3 regions of the Parazoarcus sp. PS-13 R2A genome follow, and region 1 is predicted to be linked to each of the others. Evidence: predicted binding sites of a transcription regulator. Region 1 holds the regulator's gene; each other region holds the start of a gene.
What was found. Region 1 encodes FliA, which starts transcription of late flagellar genes. Its sites were predicted from a motif close to CTAAAGTTNNNNNNNNNNNNGCCGNTA; they were not measured.
Positions count from the first base shown of each region.

Region 2: a site for FliA is predicted at 3,269-3,295, ahead of AC22G6_RS14850 (flagellin). Genes of this name have one in related genera too.
Region 3: a site for FliA is predicted at 2,775-2,801, ahead of AC22G6_RS14995 (chemotaxis protein). Genes of this name have one in related genera too.

Region 1 is NZ_JBYEXN010000012.1:144,627-154,485, forward strand. It holds gene flhF (flagellar biosynthesis GTPase FlhF) at 1-1,318, shown strand, start outside; gene AC22G6_RS12985 (MinD/ParA family ATP-binding protein) at 1,320-2,120, shown strand; gene AC22G6_RS12990 (RNA polymerase sigma factor FliA) at 2,246-3,022, shown strand; gene AC22G6_RS12995 (flagellar motor protein) at 3,043-3,783, shown strand; gene motD (flagellar motor protein MotD) at 3,805-4,668, shown strand; gene parC (DNA topoisomerase IV subunit A) at 4,679-7,006, opposite strand; gene AC22G6_RS13010 (hypothetical protein) at 7,154-7,660, opposite strand; gene AC22G6_RS13015 (NifB/NifX family molybdenum-iron cluster-binding protein) at 7,771-8,154, shown strand; gene AC22G6_RS13020 (DNA topoisomerase IV subunit B) at 8,406-9,859, opposite strand, start outside.
Region 2 is NZ_JBYEXN010000016.1:8,132-17,990, forward strand. It holds gene fliD (flagellar filament capping protein FliD) at 1-1,173, opposite strand, end outside; gene AC22G6_RS14845 (flagellar protein FlaG) at 1,201-1,608, opposite strand; gene AC22G6_RS14850 (flagellin) at 1,686-3,167, opposite strand; gene AC22G6_RS14855 (O-linked N-acetylglucosamine transferase family protein) at 3,408-5,726, shown strand; gene AC22G6_RS14860 (glycoside hydrolase family 99-like domain-containing protein) at 5,727-9,467, opposite strand; gene AC22G6_RS14865 (methyltransferase domain-containing protein) at 9,484-9,859, opposite strand, start outside.
Region 3 is NZ_JBYEXN010000016.1:45,567-55,425, forward strand. It holds gene AC22G6_RS14980 (CheR family methyltransferase) at 1-294, shown strand, start outside; gene AC22G6_RS14985 (chemotaxis protein CheB) at 304-915, shown strand; gene AC22G6_RS14990 (methyl-accepting chemotaxis protein) at 1,053-2,729, shown strand; gene AC22G6_RS14995 (chemotaxis protein) at 2,867-3,835, shown strand; gene AC22G6_RS15000 (chemotaxis protein) at 3,845-4,804, shown strand; gene cheY (chemotaxis response regulator CheY) at 4,832-5,233, shown strand; gene cheZ (protein phosphatase CheZ) at 5,266-6,138, shown strand; gene AC22G6_RS15015 (chemotaxis protein CheA) at 6,204-8,105, shown strand; gene tal (transaldolase) at 8,178-9,257, opposite strand; gene AC22G6_RS15025 (pseudouridine synthase) at 9,297-9,859, opposite strand, start outside.

The DNA.
Region 1 (9,859 bases):
TGCCGTGGGGGCGCTGCAAAACGTGCGTCCGGCGCCTGCTGCTCCGCGTGCGCCCGCTCCGGCGCCGACGCGCCAGATGGCGGCACCGATCGATGATGAAGACTTTCACCTCAGTCTGTCGGGACTGGCCGCCGGCGTGGTGCCACGCAATGCCGCCCCGCAGCCGCCGCGTCGCAATCCCGATCCGGTGATGCGCCCCTTCAATCCGCCGCGTATTGATACCAGCGCGCACTCACCGCGCAGCAACGCTGCGCCGGCACCTGAGCGTGCAGCGGTGATGCGCTCGCGGGTGACGGTGGAAGAGGGTGGTCGCCAGGCTGCGCCCCCCGTTGAGCGTCCGTCTGCTCGCGCCGCCGAAGACGCCCGTGTGCGGGAACTGCAGGAAGCCAATAACAAACTGATGGCCGAGCTGACGGGCATCCGCGGCATGATCGAACGCCAGCTCGCAGGCTTTGCCTGGGGTGAAACCCGCCGCCATGCACCTGCCCGCGCGGCCATGCTCGGAGAGCTGCTCGAAGCCGGCTTCTCCGGTACGACCGCACGCCAGCTGGCGGAAGCGATTCCGGAGGATGCGACGCCCGATCAGGCGCATGCCGTCGTGCGTGCCATGCTCGACCGCAAGCTCAATGCGCGTTCGACCGACGATGACCTCATCGATCGTGGCGGCGTCTATGCGCTGGTGGGCCCCACCGGTGTCGGCAAGACCACGACCACCGCCAAGCTCGCTGCGCGCTGCGTGCTGCGTCATGGTGCGGGCAAGCTGGCGCTGATCACCACCGACGGCTATCGGATCGGTGCACAGGAGCAGCTGCGGATCTATGGCCGGATCCTTGGCGTGCCGGTGTTTTCGGTGCGCGATGCATCCGACCTGCGTCAGACGCTTGGCGAGCTGCGCAACAAGCACATCGTACTCATCGACACCATGGGCATGAGCCAGCGCGACCGCATGGTGGCCGAGCAGGCGGCCATGCTCAGCGGCGCCGGCGACGTCCGTCGCCTGCTGCTGCTCAACGCCACCTGCCGCGGCGACACGCTGGACGACGTCGTGCGTGCCTACGCCGGCCCCGATCTGGCGGGCTGCATCTTTACCAAGGTGGACGAAGCCGCTTCGCTGGCACCGGCCATCGATGTCGCCGTGCGCCGCGCCCTGAATGTGTTCTACGTGACCAATGGCCAGCGCGTGCCGGAAGATCTGCACCTTCCCAACCGCGCCTACCTCCTTCATCGCGCTCTGCGAGAGCAGGGGGGCGAGTCACCCTGGCATCTCAACGGGGATGAGGCCGGCATGATGCTCGCAGCTGCGGGCCAGGGAGCCTGACATGATCGACGGACGCGAAGACCAGGCGGCGGGACTGCGGCGTTTGTTCCGTAACGCACCACCGGGCGTGGTTGCGCTGTATGCCACCGGTCGCTACCGCACGCACAATGCGGTGCGTGCTGCCCATCGCATTGCCGGCCATGCGCACCGCGTGCTGCTGCTCGACGAGGCGACCGGCGACGAGGCCCTGACCGCTGCGCTGGAGCTGCCGGCGGGCCCGGATCTGTTGCAGATGCTCGATGGCCGGCTGACGCTCGCCGGCCTGCTGCAGCCGGTGCCCGGTCTGCTCGGACGTGTGCCCGCTGCCGCCGCCGCACTGGCCTTGCCCCTGCTCGACGATGCGCGTCGCGCATGTCTGGTCGAAGCGCTGCGGGTTCTGCACCGTCATGCCGGTTTCGTGCTGATCCACGCCGGTCAGAGCTCGGCCAGCGACCCGTCGCCCTTTGTGCATGCGGCGCCGCGTCGGCTGCTGGTCGCAGAGGCGAGCGCGAGTGGCGCGACCGAAGCCTATCAAGTCATCAAGCAGCTCGCGGCCGCCGGTGCCGGGTCGCTGCACGTGGCCGTCTGCCGTGCCCGCAACCGGGCCGATGCGGAGCGCTTCTTCACCAGCCTTCAAGGCCTGGTGCGCCGCCATGTCGGCGTGCCGCTTGCATGGCTGGGCGAAATCGAGCGCGACGACATCGCAGAAGGTCTGTCGCAGCCGCAGTCAATGTCCTCGCCGCGCGAGCCGGAGGCCGCGTTTCTGCGTCGTCTCTCGGTGATGGCACGTAGCCGGCCGGCCGGGCAGGTGCGCAGGGAGTGAGTATTGTGATGCCGCTGACCTATCCTGCTAGCAATGCGAACGCCAGTGCGGGAAAATGGACCTCCTTGAACGCGCCTGCGGTCACGCCCGAACGGTCGCGTCGCAAAAAAATACAGGTCCAATGGATGTACGACGCTGACGGACAACTCGATACCGATCACCTGGTGGTGTCCTATGCGCCTCTGGTCAAGCGCATTGCCTATCAGCTCATGGCCAAGCTGCCTGCGAGCGTCGACGTCGAGGATCTGATCCAGAACGGCATGATGGGCTTGCTCGACGCGATCGGCCGTTTCGAGGAAGGCATGGGCGCGCAGTTCGAAACCTATGCGGTCCAGCGCATCCGTGGCTCGATGCTCGATGGTCTGCGCGAGAACGACTGGGTACCGCGCAGCCTGCGCCGCGACATGCGCCGCATCGAATCCGCCATCAACGATCTCGAACAGCAGAACGGTCGCGCACCGAGTGAGACCGAGCTTGCCGAGTCCCTCGGCGTGTCGCTGTCCGAGTACCAGCACATGCTGCAGGAGGCGCGCGGTCACCAGCTCGTCTATTTCGACGACTTCGCCCGTGACGAAGGCGAGGATTTCCTCGAGCGTCATTTCGGCGAGCATGAAACCAACCCGCTGGAACTGCTCGAGAGCGCGGACAACCGTGCCAGCCTGGTACGCGCGATCGAGGCGCTGCCCGAGCGCGAGAAGATGATCATGGCGCTGTACTACGACGAAGAGCTGAACCTGCGCGAGATCGGCGAGGTGCTGGGTGTGACCGAATCGCGCGTGTGTCAGCTCCACAGCCAGGCCATTGCGCGCCTGCGTGTGCAGGTGGTCGGGGCTCGCCCGGCGGGCAGCACGCCCGGTGCGCGCCGCGGTCGCCCGCCCAAGAACCCGCCCGCAGGGGCCTGACGGCCACAGGATGGAATCCAATGGATAGCATCAGCCTCGTTGGCATCGCGCTCGGACTTGCTGCCATCCTCATCGGGCAGGTTCTCGAGGGTGGGCACCTGTCTTCGCTGATGCAGCCCACCGCGTTCCTGATCGTGGTCGGCGGCACTGCCGGTGCGGTCATGCTGCAAAGCCCGCTGCGCGTTTTCGTCGACGGCCTCAAGATGGCCAAGTGGGTGTTCGTGCCGCCGATGAGCAGTCATGAGGCCATCATCGAGCAGGTGTCGGCGTGGAGCACGGTTGCGCGCAAGGAAGGCCTGCTCGTACTCGAAGGGCAGATCGACGGTCTGAATGATCCCTTCATGCAGCGCGGCCTGCAGATGCTGGTCGACGGTGTCGAGCCGGGGCGTCTGCGCGAAGTGCTCGAGGTCGAGATCGATACCTGGGAAGGACAGCTCAAGCAGAAGGCCAAGATCTGGGAAGGCGCCGGCGGTTACGCGCCGACGATCGGGATTCTGGGTGCGGTGCTGGGCCTGATCCACGTCATGGAAAACCTCTCCGATCCATCCAAGCTCGGCGCCGGCATTGCGGTCGCCTTTGTTGCGACCATCTACGGTGTCGGGCTCGCCAACCTGATCTTTCTGCCGGTCGCCAAGAAGCTGCAGGCCCATATCGGGACCATGGTGTCCCAGCGCGAGATGTTCGTCGATGGTCTGGTGGGCATCGCGAGCGGTGACAATCCGCGGATCGTCGAGAGCCGCATGCAGGGCTACCTGGTCTGACGGGCCACAGCGGAACCCGCCATGGCACGCCGACGCAAGGCTCCTGAAGAACACGAAAACCACGAACGCTGGCTGGTGTCCTACGCCGACTTCATCACCCTGCTGTTCGCCTTCTTTGTCGTGATGTACTCGCTGAGTTCGATCAACGAGGGAAACTACCGGGTGTTGTCGGATTCACTGGTGCAGGCGTTTCGCAGCATCAACGTGAACGAGAGCGGACAGCAGATCATCATGCCGCCGATCGCCGTGGTGACGGGCCCCATTTCGCCGGCCCTGCAGAAACCCAAGATGCAGGCCCCGACTGCCGAAGAGAAGAAAGCCGAGGAAGAACGCCAGCAGAACGCCGCGCGCATGCGCAACATGGCCGAGGAAATCCGGCGTGTGCTCGGGCCGCTGACACGTGATGGACAGGTCAGTGTGTCCGAAGGGGCGTTTGGCATTACCGTCGAGATCAACGCCAGTCTGTTGTTTGCACCCGGAGAGGCGGTGCTCGGTGACGAGGCGGTTGCGGCGCTGCGTGCAGTGGCAGGCGTGATTGCGCTGGCGTCGTTCCCGGTGACGATCGAGGGGCATACCGACAACATCCCGATCAGCACCTTCCGCTTCCCCTCAAACTGGGAACTCTCTGCAGTGCGGGCGTCGTCGGTGGTGCGCCTGTTCGTGGATTCGGGGGTGTCGCCCGAACGCCTGACGGCGGCCGGTTATGCCGACCAGCGCCCGGTGGCGGACAACACGACCGAAGAGGGGCGCACGCGCAACCGGCGGGTCGCGATCCTGATCGAATCACGCGTGGGCGACCCCCCGCCCGAAGCGCCCGGTACGATCCCGGCCAACGACCCGATCCGCTCCATCCTGCCGCCGATCGAACCCGTCGCGCCGGGCTGATTCGCTTTCCTCAATACATGTTTTCCGGCTTGAGCCGGATTGCGAGCTGCATGCCCTTGCGCGCACGGCGGTGACGCATGGTTTCGCGCTGTGCCGGCTTGAGCGTGACCGAAGTCTGCTTGCTGCCGCGGCCGATGCCTTCGACGGTGAGAATCGCGTCGTCCGCAGGTACGGCCACCGCGACCAGGGTCTCGTCTTCGTCCATGCCCATCACGATCACGCCGCGTCCGCCCGACTGCACCTTCATCTCGGCACGCGGGAACACCAGCACACGGCCGCCAGCCGATGCGGCGGCAATCCAGTCGCCCTGCACCCGCGCCGGACGCAGCACGGTTTCGCCCTTTTCCATGGCCATGAAGGCCTTGCCCGCACGCTGGCGGCTGGTGGCGTCGCCCACGCTGCAGATGAAGCCGTAGCTGCCGCTGTTGGCGAAGAAGTAGTTTGCATCCGGCGCGTCGGCTACGACCTGGGCCAGTTTGCCGCCGTCCTGAAACTCCACCAAGGTGGTGATCGGCACGCCGTCACCGCGTCCGCCTGGCAGCTCCGCTGCCTTGACGGTATAGGCGCGGCCACGCGTGTCGATGACGACAAGCGGCCAGGTCGTGCGCGTTTCGAGCACGGCAAAGCCGAAGTCGCCCGCCTTGTAGCTGATGGATGCGGGGTCGATACCGTGGCCCTGGCGCGAACGGATCCAGCCGTTTCGGGACAGGATCACCGTAATCGGTTCGTCGGGCACGCTGATCTCTGCCGGGGCAACGGCGGCCACGGTTTCGATCAGGGTGCGGCGGTCGTCGCCGTACTTCTTCGCGTCGTCCTGGATTTCTTTCAGGATCAGCTTGGTCATCGCCGAACGGTTGTCGAGGATGTGCTGCAGGCCAGCGCGCTCGTCGCGCAGTTCGCCCAGCTCCTTTTCGATCTTGAAGCCTTCCAGGCGTGCGAGCTGACGCAGGCGGATTTCGAGGATGTCCTCGGCCTGGATGTCGGTGAGGCCGAAGGCGGCGATCAGCGCAGGCTTCGGTTCGTCCGATTCGCGGATGACGCGGATCACCTCCTCGATGTGGATGAAGGCGATCATGCGGCCTTCGAGGATGTGGATGCGACGATCCACTTCGTCCAGCCGGTGCCGGGTGCGGCGCTCGACGGTGACGTAGCGGAAGTCGATCCACTCGCGCAGCACCTGCACCAGGTTCTTCTGCTGCGGCCGGCCGTCGCGGCCGATCATGGTCATGTTGACCGAGACCGAGGTCTCGAGGCTGGTGTGGGCCAGCAGCACCGCCATGAATTCGTCGCGGCTCTGGCGGCTGGAGCGTGGCTCGAGCACGATGCGGATCGGCGACTTGTCGCTCGACTCGTCGCGCACGGTTTCCACTGCGCCCAGCACCAGCTGCTTGAGGTTCTTCTGCTCCTGGCTGACTTCCTTCTTGCCCGAGCGCGGCTGCGGGTTGGTCAGGGTTTCGATCTCGGCCAGTACCTGCGAAGCCGAAACACCGTGCGGCAGCTCTTCGACGATCACCCGCCACTGGCCGCGCGCGAGTTCCTCGATGCGCCAGCGTGCGCGCATGCGCAGGCTGCCACGGCCGCCGGTGTAGGCGTCGCGGATCGCCTCGGGCGAGGAGATGAGCTGGCCGCCGCCGGGGAAATCCGGTCCCGGCATGCGTTCTAGCACGTCTTCCAGTCCGGCTTCCGGGTGGCGGATCAGGTGGCAGGTGGCCTCGGCGACTTCACGCAGGTTGTGCGGCGGAATCTCGGTGGCCATGCCGACCGCGATGCCTGAGGCGCCGTTGAGCAGCACGAAAGGCAGGCGCGCGGGCAGCAGTTGCGGCTCTTCGAAGGCGCCGTCGTAGTTGGGGATGAAATCCACCGTGCCGCGATCGATCTCGGACAGCAGCAGTTCGGCGATCGGGGTCAGGCGGCATTCGGTGTAGCGCATTGCCGCGGCGGAGTCGCCGTCGCGCGAGCCGAAGTTGCCCTGGCCGTCGACCAGCGGATAGCGCAGCGAAAAGTCCTGTGCCACCCGCACCATGGCGTCGTACACCGAGGTGTCGCCGTGGGGATGGTATTTACCGATCACATCGCCGACCACACGCGCCGACTTCACATGCTTTGACGTCGACGACAGCCGCATCTCGCTCATGGCGTAAAGGATGCGGCGCTGGACCGGCTTCATGCCGTCCTCGACCTGAGGCAGGGCGCGCGACTTCACCACGCTCATCGCATAGGCGAGATAGGCGCGCTCGGCATAGTGGTCGAGGGCGAGGGTGCCGTCGTCAACAGGAGGCTGGTCTGCCGGGGGCAGGGCGGCGGAATCGCCGAACGGATTGGATATGTCGTTGCTCATCGGGAGTAGGCCAGGATCAGGCGGATATCCCGGCGACGGGCCGGAAAGGGGGCGATCTTAACCCGTCAGGGCCATTCGGCGCGAGCCGATCTTCCCGCGAACTCGTGAGAGACACGACGTCGGGCGCTGCCTTGTCGCAATTCCGACTCAGTCGGCGGCCTCATCGGCATCGTCGTCAAGCAGGGCCGAGATCACCGAGTGGCCGACGCCGTCTTCGGGGTCAAGAACCTGCAGGCGGGCGACGATGTGGCGACTGGCCTCGGGGTTGCCCCGGCGCAGTTCGATGAAGGACAGCGCCTTGAGAAATGACAGCAGGAAGCGCTGTGCAACCGTGCGCAGCTTGTCGTCCCCGACGTCCTCGGGCGTCCAGTGCCGCCAGTCCTGGCTGACCCGCGCCTGGTGCGCGGCTTCGGCGAGGCCATCGAGCGCAACGACCAGTGCATCGTCGAACTCGCGCTGCTGATTCTGCAGCTTGAACAGGCAGCGGTAGGCGGGCAGGGAGGAGGGTGAGATCTCGATGGCATGGCGGAACAGCGCACGCGCACGCGCCGGATCGCTGCGGTGACAGCTGACGCCTTCCTGCAGGAGCGTATTGATATGGGCGGGCAAGGGGCCGAAGGCGATAAGGTTTTCCTGCGGTTTCGAACGGGCCATGGCAGTCGGGTGAAGAGTCGGGGTAGCGTGCTCAAGCAAATAGCATTCCGAGCGGGGCGCGTGATGGCACTGAATCTGCTTTCCGTGTGGTATCGAACCGGAGTCCCAATGTGAAAATTGCAATCGCTACCAATCATTTCACCACCGTCGCAGGCCATGCCGGCAAGTCGCATCACTGGCTCGTCTACGACTGCAGGCGCGACGCGCCAGTCCCGCCGCCGACCCGGGTCACGCTGGAGAAGGCGCAGCTGATGCATTACTGGAAGGACGACGGACCGCATCCGCTCGATGGGGTAGAGATCGTCGTTGCGGCAAGCGCCGGCGACGGCTTCGTGCGCCACATGCAGGCGCGGAATGCGCAGGTGCTGCTGACCGGGGAGTCGGTTCCGGCGCTTGCGCTGGCGAGCATCATGAAAGGCGAGGCGCTGCCCGAGACGCGCTTCGACATTACGACGGCGCTGTGCAAGCTGAAGGATGTGTTTTCGCGCTACTAGCGCATGGGAAATTGCGTGGGTGCCCGGTACGCTCAGTCAGGCGTACTCCTCATGCACGTAACGTCGGCGTTCGAGTGAGCGCAGAACCTCAATATCGCGAAGGTTCCTTTGGTGAAATGTGGGGCCCGGCTTAGCGGGAAATCTCATCGTCGCGTTCGCGCAAGCCGGTGGAGAGTGCAGTTGCCGCAGACCAAGAGTGTGCAGTCTGCGGCAAGTGTTCCACGGTTAGCGCAGAGGCGCTTAGCCGAAAGTCAGATATCCGCTTCGACCGAGTCGCCCTTTTCTTCCATCCAGGCGCGGCGCCCGGAGGCTTCGCCCTTGCCCATCAGCAGGGTGAACATCTTCAGCGTGTCGTCGAAAGCGCCAGCGCGCACGTGCACCGGCAACACGCGGCGGGTGGCCGGGTCCATGGTGGTTTCGCGCAGCTGATCGGGGTTCATTTCGCCCAGACCCTTGAAGCGGCCGATCTCGATGGCCTCGGGCTTGAAGCCTTCGGCGGCGAGACGATCGCGCATCGCGGTGAGTTCGCCTTCGTCCAGCGCATACAGCCGGCGGGGCGGGCGCTTCTTGCCCTGGGCGGGTACGTCCACCCGGTACAGCGGCGGCTGCGCGACATATACGTGGCCATGTTCGATCAGCTTGGGGAAGTGACGGAAGAACAGGGTCAGCAGCAGGGTCTGGATGTGCGCGCCGTCGACGTCCGCGTCGGACATGATGACGATCTTGCCGTAGCGCAGGCCGCTGAGGTCAGGCGTGCTGTCGGGGCGGTGGGCATCCACGCCGAGGGCGACGGCAATGTCGTGAATCTCGGCATTGGCCAGGATGCGGTCGGGGTCGATCTCCCATGCGTTCTGCACCTTGCCGCGCAGTGGCAGGATGGCCTGAGTTTCCTTGTTGCGCGCCATCTTGGCCGAGCCGCCGGCGGAGTCGCCCTCGACCAGGAAGAGTTCGTTGTGCGCGATATCCTCTGACTCGCAATCGGAGAGCTTGCCCGGCAGCACGGCCACGCCGGAAGTCTTCCGCTTTTCGACTTTCTGCGCGCTCTTCTGCCGCGACAAGGCCTGTTTGATCGACAGCTCTGCAATCGCCTTGCCGGCTTCGACGTGATTGTTGAGCCAGATCTCGAAGGGGTCGCGGATCTGGCTGGAGACGAGCTTCACCGCTTCGCGCGAGTTGAGCTTTTCCTTCACCTGGCCCTGAAACTGCGGGTCGAGCAGACGCGCCGAGAGCACGAAGCTCATGCGCCCGCACACGTCCTCCTGCTGCAGTTTCACGCCGCGCGGCAGCAGGGTGTGATGGTCGATGAAGGATTTCATCGCATCGAAGACCCCGGCGCGCAGGCCGGACTCATGGGTGCCGCCGTTGACGGTTGGAATCAGGTTGACGTAGGACTCGCTCGGGACGGCGGATTCGAACCAGGCCAGCGCCCAGCTCGCGCCTTCGCCCGGCGCAAAGCTGGTGTCGTCCTTGCCGGCGTACTTCTCGCCGGTGAAGATCGGTGCCACCGGCTCGATATCGCCCGATACCTCGTTGAGATAGCCTGCCAGACCTTCCGGGTAGGACCAGGTCTTGGTCAGCATCGGGCCGTTGGCCTGCTCGATGTCGAGCCGCACGGCCACGCCCGACAGCAGCACGGCCTTGGAGCGCAGCAGACGCTCGAGTTCGTTCATCGGCACGCGGGGCGACTCAAAATACTTCGGGTCGG
Region 2 (9,859 bases), on a different contig from region 1:
ACCGTCGACGTCGTCGGTGCCGGTGAACAGGGCTGAGACGTCCATGTCGGGATCGCTGAGCGCCGTCGAAAACGTGCTGCTGTCGAAGGTGAGCGTACCGTCCTTGTCGAAACTGATGCCGACCTGTGACAAGGTCTTTGCATCGCCGAACGCGCTAAAGGAGGCGCCGAGCGAACTGCGCAACTGACTGGCGATGCTGCGTGCGGTGGAATCGCCCGTGAGCGTGGAAGCCGTACTGGTCTCGCTGTCGTAGGCTGTGAGGCTCTTGATCGTGCTGCTGACCTCGTTGTACGCCTTCACAAACGCTTCGATCGCGGATTTTGCCGAACTCTGGTCTTCGGACACGGAGACGGTATTGACCAGGCTGGTCGCGGTACCGCTCGGCTCCTTGGTCAGCGTCAGTGTGACCCCTTCGATGACGTCGGAAATGGTGTTCTTGCCGCGTGTGATCTCGATGCCATCGACCTTGATGCGGGCATCCTGTGCAGCCTGAACGGAGTACATCGTATCCGTGGGTGCGGCCGTTGCGGCAGGATCGAAGCTCAGTCCTGCAAGGCCATTGTCACCGGTCAGTTTGAATGCCATGTTGGCGCCCGTGGTGGTGCCACTGAGCACCAGCTGATCCTGCGAGCCGTTGTTGACGATGCTGGCCTTGATGCCGAGCGTACTGTCGGCATTGATCGCATCGCGCAGTTCTGTAAGTGTGCTGCCCGTGAAGTCGAGCGAGGCGGTGCGCGCCGGCACGTCGTCGACAAAGGTGTTGGTCCCGTTGACCTCGGAAACCGTACCGAAGTCGATGGTCAGCTTGCCCGCGGCGGGCACGAAGCTGGTGGTGGCCGGTGTGGAGACGCGCTGGATCTTTGCCATCTGCATTACATCCACGCTATAGCTTCCCGCTGCGGCGGCGGTGCTCGAACTGACCGTGAAGCCACCGTCGCCGCTCGATGTTGCCTTGGTTGCGGCAAATTTGTCCGCATCGTTTAAGGCAGTTGTTGCCGTCTGCAGCGACGAGAGCACGCTCTTGATCTGGCCAAATCCGGAGAGTTTTGCCTGATAGCTGGCTTCCTTGGCAGCGAGCAGGCTTAGCGGCTGACTTTCTACCGTCATCAGCTGGGTGACGATCGACTCGATGTCGAGCCCTGAACCCAGACCAGTTGAAGTAATTGTCGCCATAACGTTCTCCTTCTATGCCGCCGCCACTCAGGCTTTCTGTTTGAGCAGCAAACCCTGCAGATTGTCCAGCGCCTTGGCGATGGTGATGATTTCCTCGGACGGGATCTGCCGGATGACTTCGTCGGTGCTTGAATCCACCACCTTGACGACGGTCTTGCCGGTGTCCTCGTCTATCGAGAAAAGCAAGTCCTGTGCCATTGGAGCAATTGCATTTCGCACTTCTTCCATCGCCTGCTCAACTTCCTGCAACGAAGCGGGCGTACCTGAAGACTGCTGCGATGTGGTGGCCGTGGCCGAGGAAATCTGTTCAGCGCCGGATGCCGTGCCGCTGTTTCGTGTCGACCCCAAAGTCTGAGCCGACCCGGCAGGCGGTGCCGCAGAGGCGTGCGACAGCACATCGGACGTCATGGAGCTGCTTAACGCAGGGATAGTCATGATTGCCTCCCTCAAGGGAAAGCGGCGCGAGGCTCTTGCGAACTTCGCGCCGTGTGGTTTTCCTTAGCCTACTCTGCTTAGCCGAGCAGCGAAAGTACGTTCTGCGGCAGGGCGTTGGCCTGGGAAAGCATCGCGGTGCCGGCCTGTTGCAGAATCTGAGCGCGGGTCAGGTTGGCGGTTTCCGACGCGAAGTCGGTGTCACGAATCCGCGAACGCGAGGCCGACAGGTTCTCGTTTGTGGTCTGCAGGTTGGAGATGGTGGTCTCGAAGCGTGATTGCAGGGCACCAAACTTGGCACGCTGGCTATTCACCGCAGCGAGGGCTGAGTCGACCATGGCCAGTGTGCGCTGCGCCGAATCGACCGAACTGACATCCAGGTCACTGACTTTCTGCAACTGTCCTGCCGCTGCTGTGGCGTTAAAGAAGTCGGTTGTGTTGGCTGCGGCGACACTGAACGACTTCTCGGAGTCGAGGGCCAGTTGGCCGGTGGCGACTGCAGAAGCACCTGCGGCAGTCGAGGTGCCACCGATGGTCGCAGTGGCCGATCCGCTTGCCGCGTTGGCGATGGTGATGTTCTCACCTGCGGCGTTGAGCAGGGTGATGCCGTCATTGGTGTCGTTGATGCGCGCGGTGACGCCGGTCTTGGAAGACACGTCGTTGAACGCATTGACTGCCGAAGACAGCCCGTCCTGATCAACAGCAGAGCCGACAGTGAAGGAGAGCGTCACTGCAGTGCTGTTGTTGGAAGAAACGTCGAACTTGTAGGTCGTGTTCGCCGCCATGGCGGTCACGTCGATTTCGGTCTTGGCCGATGCCTTCACGCCAGTGGTGCTGGTCTGCGCATTGATCAGTTCAGCAGCCTTTTTGGCCGAATCGCCCGCAGTAATCGAAACCGTGGCGGAGCCGGTTGCACCGCTAATCGTGATGGAGCCACCTGCGACACGGCTGGTCGCTGCAGCGTTGGAGGCAATTGCGTTGGCCGTGCTGCCGTTGGTCAGGTCGCCCGTGCCGCCTGCAGTGGTCGCCGCCTTGGAGCCGATGCGGTAGTTACCATACTGGTTGGTGGAGAAGTTGGCCGTTGTTGCGGTGATGCTTTGACCCGCATTGGCGCCAACCTGGAACGTTGCCGAAGTGAAGGAGCCGTCCATCAGCTTCTGGCCGTTGAATTCGGTGGTCTTGGCGATGCGGTCGAGTTCTTGCGTGAGCTGGTTGACTTCGTCGTTCAATGCCTGACGATCGGAAGCCGAGTTGGTCGCGTTCGACGACTGCACAGCGAGTTCGCGAATCCGCTGCAGGATGTCGCCGGACGAGGACAGTGCACCCTCGGCGGTCTGTGCAAGCGAGATGCCGTCGTTGGCATTACGCTGAGCCTGGTCGAGGCCGCGAATCTGGGCGGTGAAACGCTCGGAAATTGCGAGTCCGGCCGCGTCGTCCTTGGCGCTGTTGATGCGCAGGCCGGAGGAGAGGCGCTGCAGCGAAGTGGCCAGCGAGCTGCCGGTGGTGTTCAGGTTGCGTTGGGCATTCAGCGACTGAACGTTGGTGTTGATAACTTGTGCCATGATTTTTCTCCGTTAGAGAAGTATCAAAAATGTCCGGCGCTGGCCGGGGTGTCCGATGCGAGCCAGATGTTGAATCCTGATTCCTGTGCTCTTGATTCCATTAACGGACCATGATCGGAGAACTTTAGGAAATTTCTCCCGCTTGTTTGCCTGGCCCGGCAACGATTACCGTGTCCGGGCAAGGCAGCGGGTAACACCGGTTAAGATGCGCGGCACCGACGATGCCTGGGGAATTGATTGATGGCGCAGCACAAACTGCTTTCGGCACATGACAGGGAATCCTTGAGCGCCGCGGCGACACATTTTGCTGCCGGGCGGCATGCACAGGCTGCTGCGCTTGCCGCGGCCTTGTGTCGGCGCCACCCCGGCACAGGTCTCGCACACAAGCTGCATGGGTGTGCGTTACTGGAGATGGGGCGTGCTGCCGAGGCCGTGACTGCCCTGCGCGAAGCGGTGAGCTTGCTGCCACAGGACGCGCAGGCCATGAGCAATCTTGGTAATGCCCTGGCGGCAGATAATCAGCTGGATGCGGCGATCGAGGCGCACGAGCGGGCAATCGCAATGCAGCCGGGTGTGCCGACGCCGGTCTACAACCTCGGTTGCGTGTTGCTGCAGGCGCAACGGCCCGCTGATGCGCTTGACCGCTTTCTGTCTGCCTATGCCTTGCAGCCACAAGATTGCGTACTTGCGCGATTGTGTCGCGAGCTCCTCGTTGAGCGTGGAGATCTCGCGGCGGCAGAGCGTTTCTGCCGTGACAACCTGAGTGCGCTTCCGGACGATGCAGGTGCGGCTGCGCTGCTGGGTGCCATTTTGCTGCAGACGGGCGAAGGCGAGCCCGCCGAGGCCGAGGGCTGGTTGCGCGACGCTGTCCGCTTGGCGCCGGACGATGCGGTTTCATGGTCCAACCTCGGCCTTGCGCAGCGCGCTCGCCACGAAATCGGTGAATCCATTGCGGCGGGTCGTCGGGCAGTGGCACTGGCGCCCGAGTGGGGACAGGGGTGGAGCAACCTCGGGGTAGCGCTGCGTGATGCGGGGCAACTGGAAGAGGCCCGGATGGCATTGCTCAAGGCACTCGAGTGCGACTGCGAGTGCGCAGACGCCTATTACAACCTTGGTTGCACCGCGCAGGATCTTGGCGAGCATGCGCTGGCGCGCGAGGCGCTGATCGAGGCGGTAAAGCGGTCAGCGCGCCCCGCATGGATACTGCAGGCGGCGCACGCATGTCGTCAGGTGCTCGACTGGGATGGGGCCGACCTCCTCGAGAACGCTTTTGCCGGACAGTTGGAGAGCGGCGAAGCGCTGCGCACAGGCGAGCCGCCATCGCCGTTTGCCTGGCTGGCGACGCCGGGCTCGGACCCGGCCACCCAGTTGCAGATCGCGCGTCACTTCTCGGCCCGCTTTCCGCAAGCAGGGCAGACGCAGCCTCGTGCGCTGGCGACGGGCCCTCTGCGCGTTGCGCTCCTGTCGGCAGATTTCCGCGATCACGCGACAGCTCACCTGCTCGCGGGTGCAATCGAGTCCCTCGATCCCGCCCGTTTCACCCTGATTGCCTACGATCATGGGCCCGACGTCCAGGACTCCTATCGCCAACGCTTGCAGCAAAGCATTCGCAGATGGGTGTCAGTGGGCGCGCTTAGCGACGAGGCTGCAGCGAGCCGTATGCGCGACGACGGCATCGACATCGCGATCGATCTCAAGGGCTGGACCCAGGGCTACCGGGGCGGCATCCTGGCTTATCGCCCTGCACCGGTGCAGATGCAATGGCTGGGCTTTCCGGGAACGATGGGTGCGCCGTGGATTGACTACGTCATTGCCGATCCGGTGACGATTCCGCCAGGCGCGGAGGCGCACTACAGCGAGCGCGTTCTGAGTGTACCGGGCTGCTACCAGCCGAACGACCTGAAACGCGCCATTGGGCCGAGGGTTTCGCGCGCTGACCTCGGCTTGCCCGAAGGCGCGTTTGTCATGGCAGCCTTCCATCAGCCCTACAAGATCACGCGCGCGGTTTTCGATCAGTGGATGCGCCTGCTCGGGGCTGTCCCGGACGCCATCCTGTGGTTACTCGAGGCTAGCCCCGAGGCGCGTGAGGCAATGACGGTGGCTGCAAGTCTGGCTGGCGTTGATCCGGGGCGTCTGGTCTGGGCGCCGCGAATGTCATCCGGACTTCACCTCGGTCGCCTGGCTGCGGCCGATCTCGCGCTCGACGCATTTCCGGTGAATGCCCACACGACTGCGAGCGATGCGCTTTGGGCCGGCGTGCCACAGGTCGCGCGCTGCGGTACCACCTTCGTGTCACGGGTGTCGGCCAGCATTGTGAAGGCTGCAGGATTGCCCGAACTGGTCGCGCATGACGATGCGGCCTATGAGGCACTGATCCTTGCGCTAGCGCATGATCGACCGGCGCTTGCCGCCTTGCGGACGCGCCTGCAGGCAACGCGCGAACACTGCGCACTGTTCGATACGGCAGCCTTCGCCCGCCACCTCGGGCGCGGCCTCGAAATGGCCTGGGTGCGCCGGACGGACGGCCCAGGGGCGGGTCGCATTGAGGTTGCAGACTGATCAGCGCGTCCAGGCCGATAGCCACTCGGCGCGCCGGGCGTCGATCATCCAGTTCGCCCGGACTTCGGTACGGAGTGAGTCTCCCAGCGACTGGCGTTCGTCTGCGTCGGCCAGCAGACGCCGGAGTGCAGCCACCCACTGCTGGGTGGTGTTCGCAACCCTGACGACCGGCAGCTTGCCCTGGTAAGGCAGAACATTGCTGCACACGACCGGATAGCCGAGCGCACCGTATTCGAGCAGCTTCAGGTTGCTCTTGGCTTCGTTGAAGGCATTGGCCGCGAGTGGCGCAATGGCGATGTCGAGCCCGAGGCCGGCCAGCGCCGCGGGATAGTTCTTGACAGCCACCGACGGGTGAAACTCGCGCACTAAGGGGCGCAGCACATCGGGGCAGAAACCCAGGAAGACCCAGTCCACCTCATCGGACAGGCTGCGCACCACGTCGTGCATGAGCGCCAGATCGCCTCCGTGACTGGTGCTGCCGGCCCAGCCGACACGGAGTCGGGCGCCCTGTTTGCGGGTGGGCTGTAATCCGCCCCATATTGCATCGTCGAGGAGATTGGGGGCGACTAAGGTTTCGTTCGCGAAGCGGCCATAAGCGTCTGCCAGCGCTGCGGTCGACACCACCAGGCGGTCGCACAGGCCGATGGCCTTCTCGATGCGCGCCTCGATATCGGCGGGAAAGCCTTTTCCGTGTTCGTTCTCGCGTGGGATACGGGTGATCAGGTCGTCCAGTTCGTAGATCAGCAGGCTGCGGCCATATTTGCGGTATGCAGCCAGCCAGCTCAGCCCGAGGTCACTGAAGATGCGCTGAGTCACGACCGTGTCGGGGGCGACGGTCGCGAGCTCCCATGGGCCAAGGAAGCGGGTGCCGCCGCCGCCCTGAATCAGGCTGGCGCGGTTTAGCGCGCGCAGCGGCGTGGAAACGCGAATCTCGCCGCACCCGGTCAGGTCTGCGGGGTGGGCGTAGATGCGCGGCACCGGGTGCCAGGGCAGCGCATCCTGCGCGAGCGCTACGTCGGTCTGCAGCCGTGGCCGGTTGAAATGGCGCGTGAGCTGACGGTTGAAATACGGGTCGATCGGGACGCGCTCAAGCCAGTCGTCGACCAAAGCCTCATCGTCGCGCACAGGCGGGCCGAAGGACGGCGCTGGACGTGGTGCAGGCGCAACGACGGTCGAATAGGGCGTCCACACGGTGCGAAGGCCCCGCTCGCCGAGGCGCAGGCACAGGTCGACTTCGGCGTGGCGCGCTGGATAGCGGTCGGCTGCGAATCCGCCAGCGTCGTGGAAGGTTTTGCGCCGGATCATCAGGCACTGCGTCGAGACTGCGGTGCAGTTCTGTTCGAGCTGCAACTCACCCCCGCTGCCGGTATAGCCGACCGATACGTCCTGGAACGGGGTCGCGGCAATACCCATCTGGCCGAGCCGGATCATGCCGTGCTGCAACGAGCCATCGGGCGCGATCACACGGCCGCCGGCTGCGCCGATGCCTGGCCTGAGCGCATGGCGGACCAGGGCATCGAGCCAGTCCGCATCGAGCGGAATCAGTCCGTTGCCCAGGAAAAGCAGCACGTCGGCTTCGGTCGCCGTTGCGAGCTGATTCGCCACAGCCGTCGGCGACCCTGCCGCGACCTCAATGATCCGGATGCCCGGTGAGCCGAGTGCAGCCAGTTGTTGCAGGCACTCACGCGTGTCGGCGGTACAGTCTGGCGCCAGCGGCAACAGGATCGAAAGGGGGGGCGTGGCCGGGTGCGAGAGGATGCCTTCCACTGACCGTAGCAGCATGCCGCGGTCGCCAATGCCGGTGATCACAATCGCGACCGTGGGCGCCTCGTGCGTGTGCTCGTAGCGGATACGGCAACTGTCATCCAGCATGCCGTGATCGATGCTGGCTGCATGGCCCTGGCGCCCGAGGTGGGTCTGCAGCAGCTCGGCGCGAAAACCAAGCGGAATCGGGGCTACGGCATCAGGTCGGCTCAGTGCAATGCGGGGAAGGTGAAGCATGTGGTGCCCATCTGCGTCTTCGAACGCGCGCAGCACGGCCGCCAGGGGCAAGGCGTTGGTGGGGGAGTCGCCGATGTCCTGCAGGGCATTGCGGATGATCCCCGTGCTGGCGATGACGAGGCCTCCAATTGTGAGCGTGGATCTTAGCCAGTCGGGGTTGACCCCGGGGGCGAGCCAGGTTCGAACCGGTCTGCCATCAGCATCCCTGGTGTCGCCGTCGGTCAGCAACAGGCTGGCTTCGGGGGCATCGATCAAGGCCTGGCTTGCGAACAGCAAGGCATCCTCGGCGAGAAGCTCGCCTCCTGCGAAAACGAGGTGCCAGTCGTCGCCCGAACTTTCGACCAGCTGCAGAGTGGCCGCCGCTGCCTGCTGCGGCTCGATGGTGTGCCAGCCAAGGCGCGAGGAGGCAATGTTCGGCGCGGCCCGCTGCGATAGCACCTCAAGCTGCCAGTGTTCATAGAGCTGGGCTGCAACCGAGTTCAGCGAGTCCTGAAGTTGAGCGTCGCTGCAGTTGGTGGCGTCGAGCACGATACGGATGTGCGGCGGGGCGCAGCCGCTCAGCCGCTGATCATGCAGCAGGCCGGCCGCCTTGCTGAGGCGTTGCGCAGACTCGCGCCTGGTATACGCTTCCCGTGGGACGAAACCGTCGTGGGAAAGCGGATCGACCAGCGGCGGGGATTTCAGTGTCCGTGGCGCGGCGGCGGTCTCGAGTGCACGGCGGGTGGCTTCGAGGTAGCCACGCCCGAACTTCTGGTCGGGTTCGAGATGGTTGCCCTCGGCCCATTCGTTCCACGCGTTGATGAAGACCAGTTGCTGGCTCTCGGGGCGGTCGGATACGCTGCGCAAGGTCTCGGTCAGCCAGTGCTCATAGGCTTCCGGCGCGCTGTCGGCGATGATGAAGGCGTTCTTCTTGCGGCGGGCGGAGTTGTCCCATGACGGCGTGACGCCGGGAAAGCGCAGATGCGGGACATCGGGTCGGTCCAGTTGCGACTCGACCATGTCGCGGTAGTCGACCACGAAATGCTCGTCGGGCAGAACGACGCTCGGGTTGTCGTCGTTGATTGCCATCCAGTCGGGCTGGAAGTCTACCGACGCGTCGAACCCCAGCACGTGGGGATCATCGCGTTCGTTGAAGAAGTTCTCCACGCGGCAGATGAAGATCTCGCCAATTCCCGCCTTGCGCGCCTCGTTGCGCCAGATGGTGGTCGTACGCTTCGGGTCGGGCAGATGGCGGGCGCGGTAGATCAGGATCAGTGGCTTGCCGTCGACCCGGATATAGCGTGGATCACGGAAAGCCTCGATCAGGTATTGAATGTGCTCGCGATCGTCGTCGTCGTTGTAGTTCTGGCCAATCAGGATCTCCTGCTCGGCGCCGTCCCAGCGCCGGGTCCAGTTCTCGTTGGCCCAGCACAGGCAGAAGGGGAAGTCCGGTTCGCCGGACTCAAGGATCTCTTCGACTGGGCGCTCGAGCAGGCGCTTGCCGTTGAACCAGTAGTGGTAGTAGCAGAAGCCGTGGATGCCGTATTCGCGTGCAAGTTCGGCCTGCGCAGCGCGTGCCTCGGGCAGGCGCAGGTCGTAGAAGCCGAGATCGGTCGGCAACTGCGGCTGGTGGTGGCCGGGGAAATGGGGCGTGGCGCGTGCAACGTTGGTCCATTCAGTGAAGCCCTTGCCCCACCAGGCATCGTTTTCGGGAATCGGGTGGAATTGGGGCAGGTGGAAGGCGATCAGTTTCGGCTGCATGGGCGGTGTGCTCGCTTCAGCTGGGTTTGCGCATGACGATCAGGGCCTGAGGCAGGCTGCCGTCGTCGATGTAGGTGACGGGCTCAAGAAAGCGCGACCAGACGCGTTCGACGAAGGCCGGTGGCACGAGGGCTTCGCCATAAAAGCTTGACGGTCGGGCGTCACCGCCCCCCGTGGCTGAGAACAGGAACTCGCCTCGATCGTAGGCGGCCTGAGACGCTTCGAGGTCGACGAAGGACTCGGCCAGCTTCAGGTGCCAGGGGTGAGTGATTTCGCCCGTGCGACGTATGGTGTCGCAGTAGGCCAGGAAGCGCCGGCTTTGTGTGGTGATCGCGATCATGCCCCCTGGGGCCAGGATGCGCGCGAACTCCTCGACCCACGCGGTGGCGGCG
Region 3 (9,859 bases), on a different contig from region 1:
GCCGGGGCATTCGAGATCCGCCCGGAACTGCGCCGCCTGGTCAGCTTCCGCCGCATCAACCTGCTTGACCCCATGTGGCCGGTGCAGGGACCGCTGGATGCGATCTTCTGCCGCAACGTGATGATCTACTTCGACAAGCCCACCCAGTACAGCATTCTCAAGCGCTTCGTTCCGCTGCTGCGCCCCGACGGGCAGTTGTATGCCGGGCACTCGGAGAGTTTCATGCATGCCGCAGACCTTGTGCGTTCGCGCGGGCGCACGGTGTATGTGCGGCTCGATTCGCCCTTGCGCTGAGGTGCCGGCGTGAGTCACGTTTTCGGCACAACAGCGGGTGGCAGCATCGTCTTCATCGGCGCCTCGACCGGTGGCACCGAGGCGATCCGCGAAGTGCTGACGGGGCTGCCTGCGAGCATGCCCGCGATCATGATCGTCCAGCACATGCCGGAGATGTTTACCGGCTCCTTTGCGCGCCGGCTCGACGGCTTGTGCGCGCTGCGGGTCAAGGAGGCCGAGCACGGCGAGCGTGTCGAGCCCGGAACCGTCTATATTGCGCCTGGTCATTCGCATCTGAGCATTCGTCGCGGGGGGACGGGTTTCCAGTGTGGGCTGGCGAAGTCGGATCCGGTCAACCGGCACCGTCCTTCGGTTGATGTGCTTTTTCACTCGGCGGCAGCGGTACTTGGACGCGCTGCCGTCGGCGTGCTGCTGACCGGCATGGGGCGGGATGGTGCGGCGGGTCTGCTGCGCATGTCCCAGGGCGGGGCGTGGACGATCGCGCAGGATGAGGCTTCCTGTGTGGTGTACGGCATGCCACGCGAAGCGGCGCTGCTGGGCGCTGCGCGTGAAATCGTCAGTCTGTCCGACATTGCAGGGCGTATTCAGGTGCGGCTTGCGGCCCAGGGCGCGGGCACCTGAGCGCTATTTCCGTTCATGTTGTGGATCAGGGCTAAAGAAGTTCTGGATCCGCGCCGATAGCTGAAGACATTGGAGCTGCGCCGCAAGCGCGCGGCCTGTGATGAGATATGCGGCAGTGAGCGCGAGAGGAGAGGGAGATGAGGATGTGGTCGGTTTGCATCATGCTGGGCCTGCTGGCAGGCCTCGGAGGCGGCATCGTTGCCGCGATCGACCCGGCGCCGGCGTGGATTGCGATGGCTGCACATGCGCTTGTCGGTGTTGCGGTCGCTGCGCTTGCCGCCATGCTGCTGAAGCTGCGTTTCGGCTCGCCGCTCGGGGACTTTGCCGCGACGCTGCGGAAAACCTACGAGGATGGCGATCTGTCGCGGCGGGCGGCGACGACGAGCGGCCCCCTGTCCGACTGCATCGAGCACTACAACCGCCTGATTGCGAGCTTTCAGGGCATCGTCGGCAAGGTGATCTACGACGCCCAGCGTGTGGCGGAAAAGGCCAAAACGCTGTCGTCGCTCGCTGCCGGCGTGGCCGAGGGATCGACGTCGCAACGCAGTGCATCGGAACAGATGGCGCAGGCAATCGAGGAGATGACGACCGGCGTGAATGCGATCGCCGGTCATGCGTCGCAAACGGCCCGGAATGCGCAGGAGGCACGGGAACTGTCGATCGAGGGCGCACGAGTGGTGTCCAGCGCCTCGTCCGAGATCGACCTGATTGCCCGCTCGGTGGAGCAGTCCGCACAGGTGATCTCGGCGCTTGGCGAACGCTCGCAGGCGATCAGCGGCATCGTGAAGGTGATCCGCGAGATTGCCGATCAGACCAACCTGCTTGCCCTCAATGCGGCGATCGAGGCTGCGCGTGCTGGCGAGCAGGGCCGGGGTTTCGCGGTGGTCGCCGACGAGGTGAGAAAACTGGCGGAACGCACGTCTGCTGCCACGAGTGAGATCGGCACGATGATCACCGCCATCCAGACGGAAACCGGTGCAGCAATCGTTTCCATCAAGCAGGGCAGCGAGCAGGCCCGCGCCGGCGCCGAGCTCGCGCGCCAGGCGGCCAGTTCCCTCGAGCAGATCAATCGTGGCGCTCAGCAGACCATGGAGCGGGTGGATGAAATCGCGCAGTCCATCTCCCGGCAGGGGGATGAGGCCGACAAGGTGGTCGGAAACGTCCGCCAGATCATGAGCATGGTCGAGCGCAATGCCGACGGTGCGGCGAAGACGCTCGACGAGGCGCACGAGCTCGACAGCCTGGCGCTCAACCTGCACGAGATCAGCAACGTGTTCCGTCTCGGTGCCGAAGGCGAGAAGGCCATGGCCACCCACAAGATGATGCCCGCGATCGTGCAGCAGGCCGCCCGCGAACTCGGGCGGCTCATGGAGCAGGCGATTGCGGCAGGGCAGATCACGGCCGACGCCTTGTTCGACCAGACCTCCCAGCCCATTCCCAATACCCGGCCGCAGAAATACACCACGCGTTTCGATGCATTCACCGACAAGCTGTTTCCCCGCGTTCAGGAGGCGATCCTGCAGAAGCACGGTGAAATCATCTACGCCATCGGCTGCGACCGGCGTGGCTACGTTCCAACCCATAACACGCGCTTTTCCCAGCCCCTGACCGGGGACTACGACAAGGACTTTGTCGGCAACCGCAGCAAGCGGATCTTTGACGATCCGGTGGGCAAGCGCTGTGGCGCGCATGAACTGCAGTTCCTGATCCAGACCTATCGCCGCGATACCGGCGAGATCATGCACGACATCTCGGCGCCGGTGTATGTCAATGGCCGCCAGTGGGGCGGATTCCGCATGGGCTATCAGGCTTGAGGGGTGCACTCGCCCTGTAGTCCGGGGCACAATGTCGGCCACTTGCTAAAGTCTGATCCCTTCGGGTCGATACACTACACAACAGCGCTACCGGTCGCGTTGACCGGGCCAGCAGCCGCAAGCGTGCGGAGAATGAAATGTCCGAGTTACTGAAGAATATCGATGCCCGTACCCGCCTTGCCGGGACCAACAAGCTGGAGATCCTGCTGTTTACGCTGGGTACGGATCAGAAAACGGGCCGGCGCGAGACTTTCGGTATCAACGTTTTCAAGGTGCGTGAGGTCATGCGTACGCCGGCCATCACCGCCGCGCCGGAGATGCCCGCATCGGTCGTGGGCATGGTCAGCCTGCGCGGCGCACTGGTGCCGGTGGTTGATCTGGCGCGCTACGTTGGCGTGGGGGCCGACACGCCGCGCGACATCATGATCGTGACCGAGTACAACGGCCACACCCAGGGTTTCCTGGTCGAAGCGGTCGACACCATTCTGCGCCTGGACTGGTCGCAGATGCGGGTGCCGCCCGACATGCTGACCGCCAACATGGGCGGCCTGGTCACCGCCGTCACCGAATTGCCGGAGAACCGCCTGGTGATGCTGCTCGATGTCGAAAAGGTGCTGTCGGAGACGACCCGCTACGACGACAGCCACATGTTCAAGGACATCACACCAATTGACAATGGCGGCGAACATCTGGTGCTGTTCGCCGACGATTCGTCAGTGGCACGCAAGCAGATCTGCCAGACGCTCGATGTGCTCGGTGTGAAGTACATCTCGGCCGTAAACGGGCGTCGTGCGTGGGAAGAGCTCAAGCTGATGGCTGCGCAGGCAGAAGCTGCTGGGCGGAAGGTGAGCGACACCCTGAGCCTGGTGCTGACCGATGTCGAAATGCCCGAGATGGACGGATATATCCTGACCCGCAACATCAAGGCCGACCCGCGTTTCGAGGGCGTGCCGGTGGTGATGCATTCTTCGCTGTCGGGCATGTCGAACCAGCAGCTTGGCAAGTCGGTCGGTGTGGATGAATACGTTCCCAAGTTTGAACCGCAGCGCCTGTCGCAGACGCTGCGTCGCCTGATCAGCCGCAATGTCGCGCCGGTCAGGAAGTGAGGTGAGTCAATGTTGAGTCTCGACCAGAAAGAAGATACCGCCCTGCTCGATTCGGTAGACGGCCGCACCATGCTGGCCGGCTCGAACCGAATGGAGATCCTGCTGTTTTCGCTCGGTACCAGCGAAACCTTCGGGATCAACGTGTTCAAGGTGCGCGAGGTGTCCAAGACGCCCTTCATCACCAAGGCACCCAACATGCCGCGCGGTGTGGAGGGTCTGATCTCCCTGCGTGGCAACGTCATTCCCGTGCTGTCCCTGGCCAAGATTCTCGGCCTGAGCGCGCCCGGCGATGCCCTCGGCGGCTCGATGATGGTGACCGAGTACAGCAAGCGCACCCTCGGCTTCCTGGTGAAGGAGGTCGATCGCATCATCCGCGTCGAATGGGACAAGGTGCGCACGCCTGACAACGTGTCGTCGAACAGTCAGAACTACATCACTGCGATCACGGAGTTGGCCGATGGCAAGCTGGTGTCGATTCTTGATGTCGAGACCATTCTGGCCAATACCTTCGGCGAGGCGATCGTCGGCAACATTAGTCCACTGCATGGCGGCGATGACGTGAACGTGTTCTTCGTGGATGACTCGGCCGTTGCCCGGCGCAAGATCGCCGAAGTGCTCGACAAGCTGGGTGTCCGCCACAAGCATGCGCAGAACGGGCTTGAGGCGTGGACGCGGCTGGAAGGCATGGCAGCGCACGCCCAGCAGATGGGGCATCACGTCGGTGATGAGATCGATCTCATCATGGTCGATGCGGAGATGCCCGAAATGGACGGTTACGTGCTGACGCGCAATATCAAGAACGACAGCCGCTTCGACGGAATTCCCGTCGTGATGCACTCCTCCCTGTCATCGGAAGCGAATCGGGCGATGGGGAAAAGGGTCGGTGTGGATTCATACGTGGCAAAATTCGACGCTGATGTTCTCGCCGAGACCTTGCGGCCGCTGCTCCAGCGCGCACGCCAGGCTTGATCGGGAACGGGCACAACGGAGAATGAGATGGCTGACCCAAAACTGAAATTTCTGGTCGTGGATGATTTTTCGACCATGCGCCGCATCGTGCGCAACCTGCTCAAGGAGCTGGGTTACACCAATGTCGACGAGGCTGAAGATGGCGTGGTTGCACTGCAAAAGCTCAGTGCTTCCCCCTTCGATTTCGTCGTGACCGACTGGAACATGCCCAACATGGATGGCCTGACCCTGCTGCAGACCATCCGCCGCACGCCGCAGCTGAAGCATCTTCCGGTGCTGATGATCACGGCCGAGGCCAAGAAGGAAAACATCATCGCAGCCGCGCAGGCCGGGGCCAACGGCTACATCGTCAAGCCTTTCACCGCTGCGACCATGTCCGAGAAGCTGGAGAAGATCTTCGAGAAGCTCGGCAAAAGTGCAGCTGCCTGACTGGCAGCACGAACCACATAGGGAGCCAGGAAATGGCGAAGCGGATGAAATTTGACGAAGCGAGCGATTCGGATGAACTGCAGGCCCTGTTCGACAGCATTGCGTCGCCCCAGGCCGAGCCCGAACCCGTGCTCCAGCGTCCAGTGCCCGCACCGGCCGCAGCCCCCGAAACGGACGACAGCGACGAACTGCAGGCGTTGTTCGACTCGGTTGCCGCCGAATTCGACGTATCCGAGGGGGCAGAGCCCGACGTGCATTTGCCGGAGCCAGCGCCTGCCGCCGCAGAGCAGGATGCAGCGGCCCCGGAAGCCGTATTCAATCGTATCGGTCAGATGACGCGCAAGGTGCACGACTCGCTCCTCGAGCTCGGATTCGACTCTGCCCTGCAGGAGGTCGCGCAGGCGATGCCCGATGCACGTCAGCGCCTGACCTACATCGCGCAGATGACCGAACAGGCGGCGAGCAGGGTGCTAAACGCCACCGATGTGGCCAAACCGATTCAGGACAAGCTCGAAAGCGATGCCGACGCACTGCGCGCGAGGTGGGACCGACTGTATGCGAACGAACTCTCGGTTGAAGAGTTCAAGGCACTGGCGGGCGAGACCCGGGGCTTTCTGTCCGCCGTCAGCGACGGCAGTCGCGCCACGAATGCGCAACTGCTCGAGATCATGATGGCGCAGGACTTCCAGGATCTCACCGGCCAGGTCATCAAGAAGGTAGTCGACATGGCGCAGACCCTGGAGTCGCAACTTCTCGAGGTCCTGCTCGAGGTTGCGCCCGCTGAGATGCGCATCGAGAAGAATGCCGGGCTGATGAATGGCCCGGTGGTGAGCAGTGAAGGCCGCGATGACGTGGTGACCAGCCAGGGGCAGGTCGATGACCTCCTCGAGAGCCTGGGTTTCTGATCTGCACGCTGGCCGTACGGGCATTCTGACCCGGCGGCCCGAACGTGAATGGGAGCGATAGAGCGATGAGTGACTTTGCCGGAATGGAAGATCTGCTGCAGGACTTCCTGGTCGAAGCCGGAGACCTGTTGTCAGGTGTCGACAACAAGCTGGTCGATCTGGAGCGCTTCCCTGACGACCGGAACCTGCTCAACGATATTTTTCGCGGGTTTCATACCATCAAGGGCGGCGCCGGTTTTCTGAACGCCACCGAGCTGGTGACCCTGTGCCACCTCACCGAGAACCTGTTCGACAAGCTGCGCAACGGCGAACTCGCGGTCAGCTCGGAGATGATGGACGTCATCCTCGAGGCGACCGGTGCAGTGCGCGAGATGTTCAATCATCTCGAGCATGGCGGCCAGCCGCCGGCAGCCGATCCGGCCCTGATTGCCGCGCTGAAACTCGCCATTGCCGGTGAGGCCGTGCCGGCGGTCGAGCCGGCGTCAACCAGAAAGGGTGGTGGCGAAGGCGGGGGCGAGAACACCGGCAGCGCGCACGAGCCTGACTGGAAGCTCCTCTACAACGCCGTCGCGGTGGTGCCGAAGGGGACTGTCGAACCTGCAGCAGAAGCCGCGAAGCTCATTCCTGCGCAGCCGCTGGAGGACCCGGAAGAGGTCATCAAGCGCGCGGTCGGACGCCGTGCGAGCGACCGGCCAGGTGCTTCCGCACCGGCAGGGAGACGCGAGGGCGAGCGTCAGCGCGACAACTCGATCCGCGTCGATACCTCGCGTCTTGACCAGGTGCTGAACCTGTCGGGAGAAATCGGGCTGACCAAGAACCGACTCAATGCGCTGCGCAGCGACATCCTGAGCGGACGCAACGATACCGAGACCCTGCATGCGCTCGACCTGGCGGTGAGCCAGCTCGACCTGCTGGTTTCGGATCTGCAAAACGCGGTGATGAAGACTCGCATGCAGCCGATCGGGCGGCTGTTCCAGAAATATCCGCGCATTGCGCGCGATCTTGCGCGCAATCTCGGCAAGGACGTGGAGCTCGTGCTTGCCGGCGAGGAAACCGAGATTGACAAGACCATGATCGAGGACTTGTCCGATCCGATCATCCACCTCATTCGCAATGCGGTCGATCATGGTGTCGAGGACAGCGTCGAACGCCGGGCCAATGGTAAGCCGGAGAAGTCCGAAGTACGTCTGGAGGCGCGCCAGGAGGGCGATCACATCGTGATCCTGATCGCCGACGACGGTCGCGGCATGAACGCTGAGAAGCTGCGGGCCAAGGCCTTGCAGAAAGGCCTCATCACCGATGAGGAGGCCAATACGATGGATGAGCGGCAGAGCTTCAACCTCATCTTCCTGCCCGGATTCTCGCTTGCCGCCCAGGTGTCGGACGTATCCGGCCGCGGCGTCGGCATGGACGTGGTGCGAACCAACATCCAGAAGCTCAACGGATCGATCGACATCCGCTCGACCCAGGGCAAGGGCACGACCTTCATCATCAGCCTGCCGCTGACGCTGGCGATTCTGCCCGTGTTGCTGGTCAGGCTCGGGGAGCAGCCGTTTGCCGTGCCGCTGTCGATGGTGCGCGAGATCCTGCCGATCGAGATCGACCAGGTGCAGGAGGTGGGGGGCAGGGCGACGATGGTGGTGCGGGGCGAAGTGCTGCCCATTCTGCCACTTGCCGGCCTGCTGGGCTGGGAGCAGGAGCGCCCGCCGGAGTACGGCGTGCTGATGCAGACCGCCGAGCTGTCGTTCATTCTGGCCATCGACAGTTTCGCCGGTCGCGAGGATGCCGTGATCAAGTCGCTCGATGACTTCCGGCCCAAGGGTGTGGCCGGTGTGACGACCCTGTCCAACGGACAGATCGTCCTCATCCTCGACATGAAGGAAGTGCTGGGCGCGGCTGGCGATCAGCGTGGTGTGGCACGCTCGGCGCTGGTGAAGAAGCCCCTGCCGCAGCTGGCGGCGGCCTGACCCGCCAGCTGCGCGCCGCGGCCAGCGTGAGCTGCCGTGCGGCGCGCAGTGCCTGAAGCGGCCGTCGCCGCTTCAGTCTGCTGTCAATTCAAGCAGTTTTGAGAACGCTTCCTCGAACTGGCGCAGGCCGTCCGCCTGCAGCTTCTCGCCGACTGCATCCATGTCGATCGAGAGGGCTGCAAGGCCATCCATGGCCGCCTGCGCGAGGCTGACGTCCTGCTCCAGCGTATTGCCGACCTTGCCATGGTCGCGCAGCGCGTCCAGCGTTGCGTCAGGCAGGGTATTCACTGTTTCCGGCCCGATCAGGGGCTCAACGTACAGCAGGTCGCTGTAGTCGGGGTTCTTGGTCCCGGTGCTGGCCCACAGCATGAACTGCGGGCGGGCGCCCGCCGCCTGCAGGGCGGCAAAGTCGGGACCGTGAAAGCGCGCGCGGTAGCGCTGGTAGGCGAGGCGTGCAGTGGCGACCGCAGCCTTGCCGCGGAGTGCCAGCGCCTCGCCGCCGAGCTCTTCCAGCTGCTTGTCGACCAGGGTATCGACCCGCGACAGGAACAGGCTTGCCACCGACATCACGCTGGAAACGTCACCGCCCGCGGCACGCAGACGTTCGAGGCCACGCACATAGGCGGCGGCAACCGCATCGACATGGGCGAGCGAGAACATCAGGGTGACGTTGACGCTGACGCCGGCGCCGATGAGCTGTTCGATCGCCTTCAGTCCGGCAGCGCTTGCGGGTACCTTGATCAGCAGGTTGGGACGATTGACCGCGGCCTTGAGCCGCAGGCCGGCTTCCAGGGTGCCTGCGGCGTCGTCGGCCAGTTCGGGTGACACCTCCAGGCTCACGTAGCCCTTGTTGCCGTGCGATTCGCGGTGCAGTGGCAGCAGCAGGTCACAGGCGCGCTGCACGTCGGGGATCACCAGCTGTTCATAGCGCGCTTCGGCACCGATGGGCTGGCGCTTGAGCGCCGCCAGATCGTCTTCGTAGTAGCGTCCGCCGGCAATGGCCTTGTAAAAGATTGCCGGGTTGGTGGTCACGCCAGCGACGCCATCCTCGGCTATGAAGCGTGCCAGGTGCCCCTCGTTGAGCAGCGTGCGGGAGAGGTTGTCGAGCCAGATTTGCTGACCCTGTTCGCGAACTTGCAGCAGCGGATTCATGTGACCTGAGGGCGGGTGACGGATCGGACCCTTATTCTGCTATGAATCGCCCGTGGCCGAAAGTCCGTCAGCCTGCAAATGCCAACCGAGTGCCGTCAGTACCTTCGTAAAGTCCTGTGCCAAGGGGCAGTCGATCTGCAATGGGGTGTCGCTCAAAGGGTGGCGGAAGGCGAGTCCGGTGCACGCGAGGAGCAGGCGATCGCTGCCGAAGAGGGTCTGGAATAGCCGGTTGTGGCGGCCCTTGCCAAATGTTGCATCGCCAATGATCGGATGCGAGACATGTTTCAGGTGGCGGCGCAGCTGATGGCGGCGGCCGGTCTCGGGTTGCAGCTCGACCAGCGCATAGCGGCTGCTCGGGTAGCGGTCGACCTGGTAGGGCAGTTCGGCCGTGGCCAGTCGGCGGTAGCGGGTGATGGCGCTCTGCGGCAAGGTTTCCGCGCGCGCAGACCTGCGCTCCGCGGGGTCGAAACGGCGCACCAGCGGATGATCGATGACGTCGGCTGCGGGCGGATGTCCGCGCACGACAGCAACATAGCGTTTCGATACCTGCTGATTCTCGAACAGCGCGCCGGCACGCGCGGCCGTATCGCGATCGAGTGCGA